DNA from 2 places in the Jeotgalicoccus sp. FSL K6-3177 genome. Region 2 is predicted to be linked to the other one. Evidence: predicted binding sites of a transcription regulator. Region 2 holds the regulator's gene; the other holds the start of a gene.
The links. Region 2 encodes CtsR, which represses protease genes until heat stress. Its sites were predicted from a motif close to ATGGTCAATAAAGGTCAAACA; they were not measured.
Positions count from the first base shown of each region.

Region 1: the regulator CtsR is predicted to act here: its motif matches at 3,030-3,050, upstream of clpP (ATP-dependent Clp endopeptidase proteolytic subunit ClpP).

Region 1 covers NZ_JBBOSK010000001.1:645,784-652,145, reverse strand. Annotated here, with positions in the region: gene MHH58_RS03310 (phosphoglycerate kinase) at 1-1,165, opposite strand, end outside; gene MHH58_RS03305 (glutaredoxin family protein) at 1,299-1,553, opposite strand; gene MHH58_RS03300 (threonine/serine exporter family protein) at 1,557-2,018, opposite strand; gene MHH58_RS03295 (threonine/serine exporter family protein) at 2,029-2,826, opposite strand; tRNA gene MHH58_RS03290 (tRNA-Arg) at 2,838-2,909, opposite strand; gene clpP (ATP-dependent Clp endopeptidase proteolytic subunit ClpP) at 3,106-3,690, shown strand; gene MHH58_RS03280 (TIGR01777 family oxidoreductase) at 3,786-4,700, shown strand; gene whiA (DNA-binding protein WhiA) at 4,787-5,731, opposite strand; gene MHH58_RS03270 (gluconeogenesis factor YvcK family protein) at 5,759-6,362, opposite strand, start outside.
Region 2 covers NZ_JBBOSK010000001.1:2,231,217-2,237,578, forward strand. Annotated here, with positions in the region: gene MHH58_RS11395 (ATP-dependent Clp protease ATP-binding subunit) at 1-2,406, opposite strand, end outside; gene MHH58_RS11400 (protein arginine kinase) at 2,409-3,419, opposite strand; gene MHH58_RS11405 (UvrB/UvrC motif-containing protein) at 3,412-3,924, opposite strand; gene MHH58_RS11410 (CtsR family transcriptional regulator) at 3,929-4,396, opposite strand; gene MHH58_RS11415 (NupC/NupG family nucleoside CNT transporter) at 4,612-5,823, shown strand; gene MHH58_RS11420 (IS3 family transposase) at 5,894-6,362, opposite strand, start outside.

The sequences.
Region 1 (6,362 bases), 1.6 Mb from region 2:
GTCCCGGCAATTCCTTACCTTCTAAATACTCTAACGATGCGCCGCCGCCGGTTGAAATATGGCTGAATTTATCAGCAAATCCAAGAACCTGCGCAGCACTGGCCGAATCGCCGCCGCCGATAATAGTAACCGCATCTTCAAGATTCGCAATCGCCTGGCAGACACCGACTGTCCCCGCTGCAAAATTGGACATTTCAAAAACGCCCATCGGTCCATTCCAGACAACTGTTTTCGCATCTTTGAGTGTTTTCTCGTATAATTTAACCGTTTCCCCGCCGATATCAAGAGCCATCATATCCTTCGGAATTTCTTCGACCGGTACAGTGCGGTGTTCCGCTTCATTTGAAAATTCTGAAGCTGCAACAACATCGACAGGCAGCACTAATTTCCCGTCCGCTTTTTTCAGCAGCTCTTCAGCAATTTTAATATTATCTTCTTCAATTAATGATTTTCCGATTGAATGTCCCTGTGCTTTCAGGAATGTATTTGCCATCCCGCCGCCGATAAGAATTTTATCAGCCTTATTCAGCAGGTTATCAATTACGTTAATTTTGTCGGATACCTTCGCTCCGCCGAGGATGGCCACGAACGGTGATTTCGGCTGATCGACTGCACCGCCGAGAAATTCGATTTCCTTCTGCATTAGAAATCCGGATACAGTGGGCAGATGCTCGCTGATTCCGACGTTTGACGCATGCTCGCGGTGAGCTGTGCCAAATGCATCATTGACGAAGATATCGCCGAGCGATGCCCAATACTTGCCGAGCACCGGATCGTTTTTACTTTCTTTTGAGCCGTGCTGATCTTCATAGCGTGTATTTTGAACGAGGAGAATCTCTCCATTCTTCATTCCGGCAATACCTTCTTCCAAATCCTTGCCGCGTGTTTTATCGCTGAACAGCACTTCTTTACCTATCAGGTCGCTTAAGTAGTCAGCAACCGGAGCAAGAGAATATTCACGTTTGTCCTCTTTAGTTTTAATTCGTCCAAGGTGCGAAAATAAAATTACTTTTCCGCCCTTAGCCAAAACGTAAGAAATTGTTTTTACAGCAGCTTTAATACGGGTATCATCCGTAATCTGTCCATTTTTCATCGGTACATTAAAATCTGCCCGTATTAATACCTTTTTGCCTTTTAATTCAACATCTTCCAGAGTCTTCTTCATGGATGCGCCTCCAAATTTATATTCATTTTAATTATACATATGTCGCTCGCTTATTAAAACATTAAAAATATTTTAAGAGCAGCTGCATTAAAAAAGCGGCAGACATTTTAAGTCCGCCGCTTCCCGGTTATCATTATTTATAATTATCTTTTACGTAATCATATATAGTTACAAAATCTAAAACGCCTTCTTGAATCACTTTGCCTCCGTCGCTTAAAACGGGTATGCGCACCATGTATTCTTCCTGCAGTTTGTCATCGCTATCGATATTCACTTCGGTCAGTTTCACTACGTTATCTCTCAGTTCAGACAATGCCAGTCTGAGCTGCAGTTTTCCTTCATTACACAAATGACAATTATCTCGTGTGTAATAAGTAAGATTAAGCATTGGTTAAGCCTCTTTCTTCCGCATATTTTTAATTTCACGTTTCAGCGTCTGGATTAATGAATCTATCATCTCGGTTGAAATTATCCCCATAGCAATTGCCAGCGACACGAGAGCTACTTGAAAACCGTAGGCAAGCGCCATATCGTAATTCTGCAGCACTACGCTGCGCATGGCATTGTAAGCTACACCGCCGGGCACGAGGGGAATAATTCCGCATGTAATAAATATAATTACCGGCGCCCTTAATTTACGGGAACTCGCAATCGACAGGGCAGTCAGCATAATCGCTCCTAAAAAAGATGCGATGGCCGGCTGTATTTCATACTGGGTTGCGGTAAAGTATACGAGCCAGCCGAAAGCTCCACTTAAACCGCCGGCGAATATCGTCCTGCTTGGAGCATTGAAAAGTATTCCGAATCCTGCAGAGGCAAAGAAACTAAGTATAAATTGAACTGCATATAACATTGTTCCCCTCCTAGACTGCCATGAAGACGAGGCCGACTCCGGCACCGATCGCAATCGCTGTAAGCGATGCCTCCGCGCCTTTCATCGTGCCTGCCATCAAGTGTCCGCGTATCATTTCCCGTATCGCATTGGTAATGAGCACTCCAGGAACGAGCGGCATGACTGCGGCGATAATAATCGTCTCGAGTTCTGTTCCCGGACCGTAGTCTACATACAGTACAGAAATCACAGCGATAAAAAACGCTGCGAAAAATTCGTTGAAAAATTTAATTTTAGTATAGCGCTGAATACTTTCTGTAATCAATACACCCGCCATGCCGCCAGCAGCTGCGACCGGTATATCGCCCGCCACGCCGCCAAACAGAAGCAGGAACATAATAGCGACCATTCCGCCGGTGAAAACAATCAGCCAGAAAGGAAACATTTTCGTTTCATGGATATTTTCTATACTGTCAATCGCATCTCTTATGGGCAATCCTTTAGTAATACGCCTAGATAAGTCATTAATATTTACGACTTTTTGTAAATTGTTTGCGCGCTCATCGATTCTGATTGTCTGGGACAAAGCGTAATCATTCATCGACAAAATAATTACTGTTGTTGTGACAAAGACCTGAACATTACCGATACCGTAGTTGCCTGCCATGCGGATCATCGTATCTTCGATACGATACGTCTCCGCACCGCTTTCCAGCAGGATTTTCCCGCTGTTTAAACAGACATAGAAGACTTTGCGGACAAAGTCTTCATCTAAACTGTCATCAGGTTTGTCGACTGTTTCAAGTTCTTCGACCGACAACTGTCCCACCTCTTTTTTAGCACCCCCGAGAAGAATTGAACTCCCATCTTAAGAACCGGAATCTTACGTGTTATCCATTACACCACGGGGGTAGAATAATAAAAATTAAGCACATTTCATTATAGCAAGGAAACCGTCAGGAATAAAGACTAATTATTGACGAATTGCATAATTAAATAATATGATAAAGTGGTTATCAGATGAAGCTCTTTCTTTTGACCTTATTTGACTAATGTGTTATAAATATAATATAAAATAAATTAGTTCACCAAAACAGGAGGCAATATTATGAATTTAATACCTACGGTTATTGAACAGACAAATCGTGGCGAACGTGCTTACGATATTTATTCAAGACTTTTAAAAGATAGAATCATTATGATCGGAAGTGCAATCGATGATAACGTTGCAAACTCGGTAGTCAGCCAGCTGTTATTCCTGCAGGCACAAGACTCGGAAAAAGATATTTACCTTTATATTAACTCACCGGGCGGCAGCGTTACTGCCGGCATGGCAATCTACGACACAATCCAGCACATTAAGCCGGATGTACAGACAATCAGTCTCGGACTTGCAGCATCGATGGGCTCATTCCTGTTAACAGCAGGTGCTAAAGGAAAACGCCACGCGCTTCCGAACGCAGAAATTATGATTCACCAGCCGCTCGGCGGAGCTCAGGGCCAGGCTACTGAAATTGAGATTGCTGCGAAACACATTTTAAAAACTCGCGAGAAATTAAACAAGATCTTAGCAGAGCGCACTGGACAGCCGCTTGAAAAAATCGAAAAAGATACTGACCGCGATAATTTCATGACAGCAGAACAAGCTAAAGAATACGGTTTAATCGACCACGTCATGGAACCTGAAAAATAAAATAGTCTATTACAGGGAGTTTAAGTCACATACGTGACTTAAACTCCCTTTTCAATTAAAATGAAAGAAACACATGTATTGGGAGGTCGAAGCATTTGAACATTCTCATCACAGGCGGCACTGGTTTTATCGGTACAAAACTGACACAGGCATTCCGGAAAGACCGCCATCACGTTTACATTTTAACGCGCAGGGAACAAACGAGCGAACACCCTTATATACATTATATTAAATACGATGACAGTAATTTTAACAATTTGGATTGGACTGACGAGCTTCCCGATAGTTTTGATTTGATCTATAATCTTGCAGGGGCTTCTCTGAATGAAAAATGGACGGAAGACTATAAAGACTTAATCTTATCGAGCAGGCTGAACATGACCGGTATGCTTTTCCTCTGGCTTCAAAAGTCGGGTATTAAGCCACTTGCCTTTATAAATGCGAGTGCTGTCGGCTACTATCCTACAAGTGAAATTGTGGAGTACGATGAATTTGATCAGCTGTCGTCGACGAACTTTTTATCGGATGTCGTCAATCAGTGGGAAGCAGCCGCAGCGAATATCGAATCCCTCGGGATTCGTGTTGTGTTTTCCCGCTTCGGCCTGGTGCTTGATAAAGACAACGGTGCCCTTCCTGCCATGGAAAAGCTGTATAAAGCAAATATCGGCGGTGATATCGGAAGCGGCAAACAATGGTATTCCTGGGTTCATATCGATGATGTCGTTAATGCGCTCCTCTTTATCGGTGTCAATCAGAACATCAGAGGTCCGGTTAATATAACCGCCCCTGTGCAGGTCAGACAGCGCGAGTTTTCTAAAGTATTAAGTGCCGTGCTCGGCAAAGCGAACTTTTTTAAAACGCCGGCTTATTTAATTGATAAAGTCCTTGGCGAACGTGCCCTTCTTGTAACGGAAGGCCAGAAAGTTCATCCCCGTGTACTGATGAACAATGACTTTAAATATTTATATCCAACTCTCGAACAGGCGATGGAGAATATATACAGCGGATAAAAAGATCATATATTGTAAATGCCGGCTTCACAGCCGCTTTCAAAGACAAAAGAGGCATCCGAATACTTTCGGATGCCTCTTTTTGCTTAAAATACCAGTTCTTCTCCGCTCCGCAGTTTATCTGCAATTTCGTCGAGCTTTCTGAGCCGGTGATTGATGCCTGATTTCGAAATCGTACCGGTAGATACGGCTTCGCCGATTTCTTTTAATGTCATGTCCTGATGTTCGACGCGAATGCGCGCCACTTCTCTTAAGCGCTCCGGCAGTTCATCGATGCCGATTTCCGCATCGATAAATTTAATATTTTCCACCTGGCGCATTGCTGCGTTTATCGTTTTGTTTAAGTTCGCAGTTTCGCAGTTTACGAGCCGGTTAACCGAGTTCCTCATGTCTCTGACGATACGTATATCCTCAAATTTTAACAGCGCCTGGTAGCCTCCGATTAAACTCAGAAACTCCGCAATTTTTTCAGCTTCTTTCAAATAAATAATATAGCCGCGTTTCCGGTCGATATATTTAGCATTTAATTCATAGCGGTTCATAAGCTTCGTCACTGCTTCTGCATGTTCTTCATACAGCGAAGCAATCTCAAGATGATAGGCTGATGTTTCCGGATTATTTACCGAACCGCCGGCAAGGAAAGCACCTCTTAAATAACTGCGTCTGCAGCATTCTTTTTCTGTAATTTCATCCGTAATCGTATTTGTCAGCACACCGCCTGAAAAAATCTTCAAATCCTCCAGTACCTCTTTAGATTCTTTTTTAATGCGGCAGATGTAAACGTTGTTCTTTTTAAGCTTCATCTTTTTTCTGACAAGCAGATCAATTTCTATCTTATATACATTTTTAATTAACGAAAAGATACGGCGCGCAATCGCAGCATTTTCAGTCTGAACATTGATAACCCATTGTCCGTCAAAATAACTGACTGCGCCGTTCATTTTAATCAGCGCGGACAGTTCGCTCTTCATGCAGCACTCATCCACTTCGATTCTCGTTAATTCATTTTTCATTTCGGAAGCAAATGACATGCTACCACTTTCCTTTCAAAATCTTCCCTAATACTTCAATGTATCTGATTCATCAATTACAATGTCGTATATAATTTCAGCGAGCTTTTCATTATTATGGCGGACAACCCGCTCTTCATCAACGATAATCAAGTCATCATCTGTAATGATTTTTACACCGTGCTCTTCCAGTTTATCCCGCTCGCTTTTAATAATCTGGACCCCTCTGTTTTTATACGTTTCCGCCATTTCTTCATAGACGTCCCGTTCATTTAAAATAACGTAGTCAATCTCCCGCGATTTCAAATGTTTTTCAATTGCCGAGAGATGATCAAATGCGGACATGCCCATCGTTTCACCCGGCTGCTCGAGCAGATTTGAAACATATACTTTAATGCCGTCCGATGCTGAAACAGCTTCTCTTATCCCTTTTGGCAGCAGGTTCGGAATAATGCTCGTATACAGCGAGCCCGGACCGAGCACGATAATATCCGCTTCCAGTATTGCTTCAACAGCAGCTGGTGTCGCATCGATATTCGTCGGTATTAAATACATTTCTTTAATCTCTTTTTTCACTTTCGGAATATAGCTCTCACCGATAATAATTGAATCATCAGCCATTCTTGCAGCGAGTTTCGGACTGACATTCGTC
Region 2 (6,362 bases):
TACGGTAAATTCATCATTTTTATAATCTACTGTAACCAGCTTGTTTTCAAAGCTTTCACCGCTAAGCAGCGATTCACTGAGCGTATCCTCAATATTCTTCTGAATACTTCTCGCAAGCGGGCGCGCTCCGTATTCCGGATCGTAGCCTTCTTCTGCGATGCGTTCAGTCGCTTTTTCTGTCACTTCAATGTGAATGTTCTGATCGGACAGACGTTCGCGCAGCTGGTCAATCATCAGACTGACAATTTCTTTAAGATGCTCTTTCTCCAGTTTATGGAACACGATGATGTCGTCTACCCTATTAATAAATTCAGGTCTGAAAGTATTCTTAAGCTCTTTCATCATTGTGCTGCGTACATTTTCGTAACTTTCTGCAGCAGCTCCGCCGAAACCGACGAATCTCTGATCCTGAAGTTCACGTGCACCCACGTTTGATGTCATTACGATAATCGTGTTGCGGAAGTCGACTGTTCGGCCGTTGGAATCTGTCAGGCGGCCGTCATCCAGTACCTGAAGCAGCATATTGAAAACGTCAGGGTGCGCTTTTTCTATCTCGTCAAACAGTACAAGAGAGTATGGCTTTCTTCTCACTTTCTCCGTCAGCTGACCGCCGTCATCATAGCCGACATAACCCGGAGGTGAACCGACAAGCCGGGAGACTGAGTGTTTCTCCATATACTCACTCATGTCTACCCGGATCATTGCATCTTCCTCGCCGAACATCGTTTCGCTGAGCGCTCTGGCAAGTTCTGTCTTCCCGACACCTGTCGGTCCGAGGAAGATAAAGCTGCCGATAGGACGTTTAGGATTTTTAAGTCCTGCCCGCGCCCGTCTGACTGCTTTTGAAATAGATGTGACTGCATCGTTCTGACCGATGACACGTTCGTGTAAAATCGATTCAAGATTTAACAGTCTGTCCGATTCATCTTCTGCTATTTTAGCAAGCGGAATACCTGTAATACCTGCAACGACAAGTTCAATATCCGCCGGTGTTACCGACTGAGACGAGTCACCCTGCTCTTTTTTCCAGTTTTCCTCGCATTCTTTCACCTGGCGTTCGATTTTCGTCTGCTGATCGCGGTAATTCGCCGCCGCTTCAAATTCCTGGCTCTGCACTGCCGCATCTTTTTCTTTTTTCACAGTTTCAAGCTCTGTTTCGAGATCCTTTAAGTCGGGCGGCGCCGCATAGCTTCTTAATCTGACTTTGGAAGAAGCTTCATCGATTAAATCGATGGCTTTATCCGGCAGGAAGCGGTCCTGAATGTAACGGTCACTCATGCGTACTGCCGCTTCAAGCGCTTCATCTGTAATTGTCAGACGGTGGTGCGCTTCATATCGGTCGCGCAATCCTTTCAGAATAAGCACTGCATCGTCAGCATTCGGTTCATCAACCATTACAGGCTGGAAACGGCGTTCGAGCGCTGCATCTTTTTCAATGTGCTTGCGGAACTCATCGAGAGTTGTCGCACCGATACACTGCAGTTCACCGCGGGCCAGTGCTGGTTTCAGAATGTTTGAGGCGTCAATCGCACCTTCTGCACCGCCGGCGCCGATCAGTGTGTGCAACTCATCAATAAAGAGCACGACGTTACCCGCTTTATGAATTTCATCCATTACTTTTTTCATACGTTCTTCAAATTCACCGCGGTATTTAGTTCCCGCAACAACTGTACCCATATCAAGTGACATCACTCGTTTGCCTTTTAAGTTCTCAGGGATTTCATTGTTGATAATAGCCTGAGCCAGTCCTTCTGCAATCGCAGTTTTACCTACGCCGGGCTCACCGATTAAGACCGGGTTGTTTTTCGTTCTGCGGCTCAGTATTTCCACTACACGCGTAATTTCGTCCGCACGGCCGATAACCGGGTCGAGACGCTCTTCTCTCGCAATCTGCGTTAAATCACGGGCCAGCGAATCGAGCGTCGGCGTGTTCGTATCTTTTTCGACGCTGCTGTGCGACTGGAATGATTCGGGATTGCCGAGCATTTTAATAACAGCTGCCCGCGCTTTTGTAATGTTTAAATCCAGATTTGCCAGTACGCGTGCTGCAACACCCTCGCTCTCACGAATTAAACCGAGCAGCAGGTGTTCTGTACCGACAAAATTATGATGCAGTTTGCGCGCTTCATCCATCGACAGTTCGATAACCTTTTTAGCACGAGGCGTGTAATGTATCGAAGACGCTTTTTCTGTCCCCGTATTAATCAAATTATGAACTTCTTCATTAACCCGCTGTTCATCAATATTAAATGAGGCAAGAACTTTCGCTGCGATGCCTTCTCGTTCTTTGACCAGGCCGAGCAGCAGATGCTCCGTACCGATATTAGAATTTTTTAAGGTGATTGCTTCTTCCTGTGCATACGCCAGTACTTTCTGGGCACGCTCTGTTAGTTTACCAAACAGCATATTTATTTCCCTCCTAGTAATTCACGCATTAAGGCTGCCCGCGCACTTTCCGCGACAATACCAGGTGAATCGTCTTCTTCTGTATTTACACGTTCTTTCACAAAGGCCGGCTGTATAAGCTGAAACCATTCTTGAAAATTAAAATTTTCAAGTTCAATATACGATAGATCAAGACCGAGTTTCACATTGCTTAAATGCATCGACGCTTCTTTTAAAGACAGCTTGTAAGCATGTTGCAGAATGCCGAGTGAACGGTTAACTGCATCCAGTGTATCAAGTGTCATTAAATGCTGTCTTGCCATACGTTCTTCTTCGATTAAGCGATTCTTCAGCTCACTCAAATTATTAATAATGACTCTTTCTTCGAATCCGAGTGTTACCTGATTGGAAAGCTGGTAGACGGAACCCAGCGGTTCTGAACCTTCCCCGTATATACCACGCAGGGTAAATCCGAAACGTGTCAGGTTATTATGAAAACGCTGAATTTTGTTCGTCGCCGCGAGCGCCGGCAGATGCAGCATAACAGACGCTCTCATGCCGGTTCCGATATTGGTCGGACACGCTGTTAAATAACCGTACTGTTCATCAAATGCATATTCTATCTTTTCTTCCAATGTATCATCAACTGATTCCGCTTTATCATAAAGCGCCTCGAGAGTAGTATTTGTACCCAGCGCCTGTATGCGGATATGATCTTCCTCGCCGAGCATAATCGAAATATCTTCATCACCGTTAATAAATACACGAGTACCGCGTCTCGCAAAATTGGGGCTGATTAAATGCTTCTCAACAAGCAGCGCTCTGTCTTGCGCAGACAAACCGTCGAGAGAGGCCAGGCTGTAACCGGGCAGCATTTTTGACACCAGGCCTCCGAGCGCTTCGAGATCTTCATCATCTTCCAGCATATGGGTGAACGGTACGCCTTTAATATTGCGGGCGAGACGGATTCTGGATGACATTTCTATTTCTGTATTTACCGCATCACGAATCCACGTACTTGTATGTCTATTCATGCGCCCCACCGTCCTTCAGTTCCTGTATCTGATCGCGGATGACCGCTGCTTCTTCAAAAGCCTGTGTTTTCACTTTTTCCTGCAGTGTTCTTTCAAGCGTTTCGATATCGCGTTTCAACTTTAAAGTATCGTGCGCCTGCGACGGTATTTTCCCAATATGACGCTGCTGGTTGAGTTGTACACGTGTAACGATTTCCGGCACATAGCGTTCGAAATACTCGTAGCAGTGGCTGCATCCGAATAAACCGTTCTTCACAATACTTTGCAGTGTCGCACCACAGGTCGGGCAGGCATACTCTTCTGTTTCTGCCTGATCACGCTTTGAATTACCGGCAAGCATTTTTAACAGCGTTTGAATATCAAACGGATTATCTGTCTGGTTATAATTTATATCCATCGATTGATTGGCGCATTGTTCACACAAATACTGCTCCTGGTGAGTGAGCCCCGAACCTTTCGAAATATGAATTGCCGCTTCACGCTCGTTGCATATTTCACATTTCATATCATCACTCCTTAGCATAGAGTATAGCTGTAATTATACGGCGTAAAATTTTCGCTCTTAAAATATCTCTGTAAGGCAGCTCAAGCGATAAAATTTCGCGTTTCATCACTGCATCTATAATTTGTGCTTCTCTGTAAGTAATCACTTCGTTTTCATACATAGACTGAACCAGATGTTCTGCATTTAACTGAGAAATGTTTTCCCCGATTAAATTCTGAAGATGTGCAAGGTACTCGGTTTCAGAATGCACCTCCACCTTAGTGATTCTTATGTAGCCGCCCCCGCCGCGTTTACTTTCCACTACATATCCGTGTTCGTTTGTAAAACGGGTTTTTATGACATAGTTTAACTGTGACGGTACACAATCAAATTTTTCAGCGATGTGCGCGCGTTTAATCTCAACGGCTTCATTGCCAGACTGTTCAATCATATCTTTTAAATACTGCTCAATAATATCCGACATGTTACGCATATCATCACTCCTTCTGACCAACTTTGACTAAAGTATACAGGCTGTGCGTTTTTTTGGCAAATCTCTTGTTTATATTTTTAGAAATACCTTTCTTTCTGCAAACGTTTGCATTATAATAATTCGGTATCGCGTTTACGCGGCATTTACTTTATAATAAAATGGAAACATATACATAGAGTAAAATTTCATCTATCAATTTTTTGGAGGCTTTCATTATGAGTATTGTAATGGGAATAGTCGGTATACTATTCACCATCTTCCTGGCCTGGATTGCAAGTAGCAACCGCAAACTTGCGTTTAAGCACTGGAAAAACATTTTAGTATTACTTGTGCTGCAACTGCTTGCTGCATTCTTATTCTTGAGCACTACAGGCGGGCAGACGTTTATTCTGTGGCTGGCAAACGCGTTCGATAAATTACTGGGCTTCGCAAGAGAAGGCGGATTATTTGTTTTTGGCGACTTAATGACCAACAGCGAGGGCGAAGCGGTAGATGTATTCTTATTTAACGTTTTAGTGCCTATCATCTTCATTTCTGCGATTATTGGTATTTTATCATTTACGAGAATTCTGCCGTTCGTTATTAAAGGTATCGGTTTCCTTTTGACAAAAATTACAGGTATGCCTTACATAGAGTCGTACAATGGTGCAGCATCAATGATGCTTGGCCAGTCGGAAGTTTTTGTTTCTCTTAAAAACCAGCTACCTAAAATGACGACACAGCGTCTGTATACACTGTCGGCACAGGCAATGAGTTCAATCTCACTGTCAATCGTCGGCGCATTCTTTACAATGCTTGATCCGCAATACGTTATTATTGCTATTGTACTGAATCTGTTCGGAGTTTACATCATCGTGCATATCATCAACCCTTACGAAGAAGAAGTCGTTGACGGCGATGTTGAAATTTCAACAAACCCGGAAAAAGGAAAATCTTTCTTCCAGGTTCTTGGAGACTATATCATCGACGGCGGAAAAATTGTTCTTGTCGTAGGTGCAATGCTTATCGGGTTTATCGCCCTGATTGGTCTGTTAAACAATCTGTTCCTGTTAATTCCGGGTTCTAACTTATCATTCCAGGACATTCTCGGCTATATCTTCATGCCGATAGCATTCATGATGGGTATTCCATGGGCGGAAGCTCAGACTGCCGGTTCACTGATGGCGACAAAACTTATTACAAATGAATTCGTAGCTATTCTGGAATTCGTTCCGCTGGCAGAAACATTATCCGAGAAAACACAGGCAATGCTTTCAGTATTCCTGATATCATTCGCTAACTTCGGAAGTATCGGTATTATTGCCGGTTCTGTAAAAGGTCTTCACAACGAAAGCGGAGACAAAGTGGCGAAATTCGGTCTTAAACTAGTTTACGGTGCAACTCTTGTATCAATCCTGAGTTCTGTAATGATCGGATTCTTCTACTAAAATTTTAAATTATTAATAAAAAAACTCCGGAGGACAAATTGTAGTGAACCCAAAAAGTTGAACTTTTTGATTAAGCGATTTTATTAAAGGTATGTTTCCTGTAATTTACAGGAGACATGCCTTTTAATTTTGTTTTAATTCTATCATTATTATAGAAATCAATATATTGATGAATCGCAGATTCAAGCTCTGTATATGTTATGAACTGTTGTCCATAAAACATTTCCTGTTTAAGCAGCCCAAAGAAGTTCTCCATTGGAGAATTATCTAAGCAGTTTCCTTTTCGAGACATACTTTGAAATGTTTTATTTCTTTTAAGATGTCTCACCCATTTTTTATGCTGGTAGTGCCAACCCTGGTCCGAATGGACGGTCATTCGATAGTCTAATTCTGGTCTTTGTTCAATCAATTCCTCTAAAGGTTTTACAGCGATATCGAGCGTCGGTGCCGGACTGATTCTATAAGACAGTATTTCTCCACTGAAAACATCCATAAACGGTGACAAGTAAAGTTTTTCTCCTGATGCTGAAATATTGAAT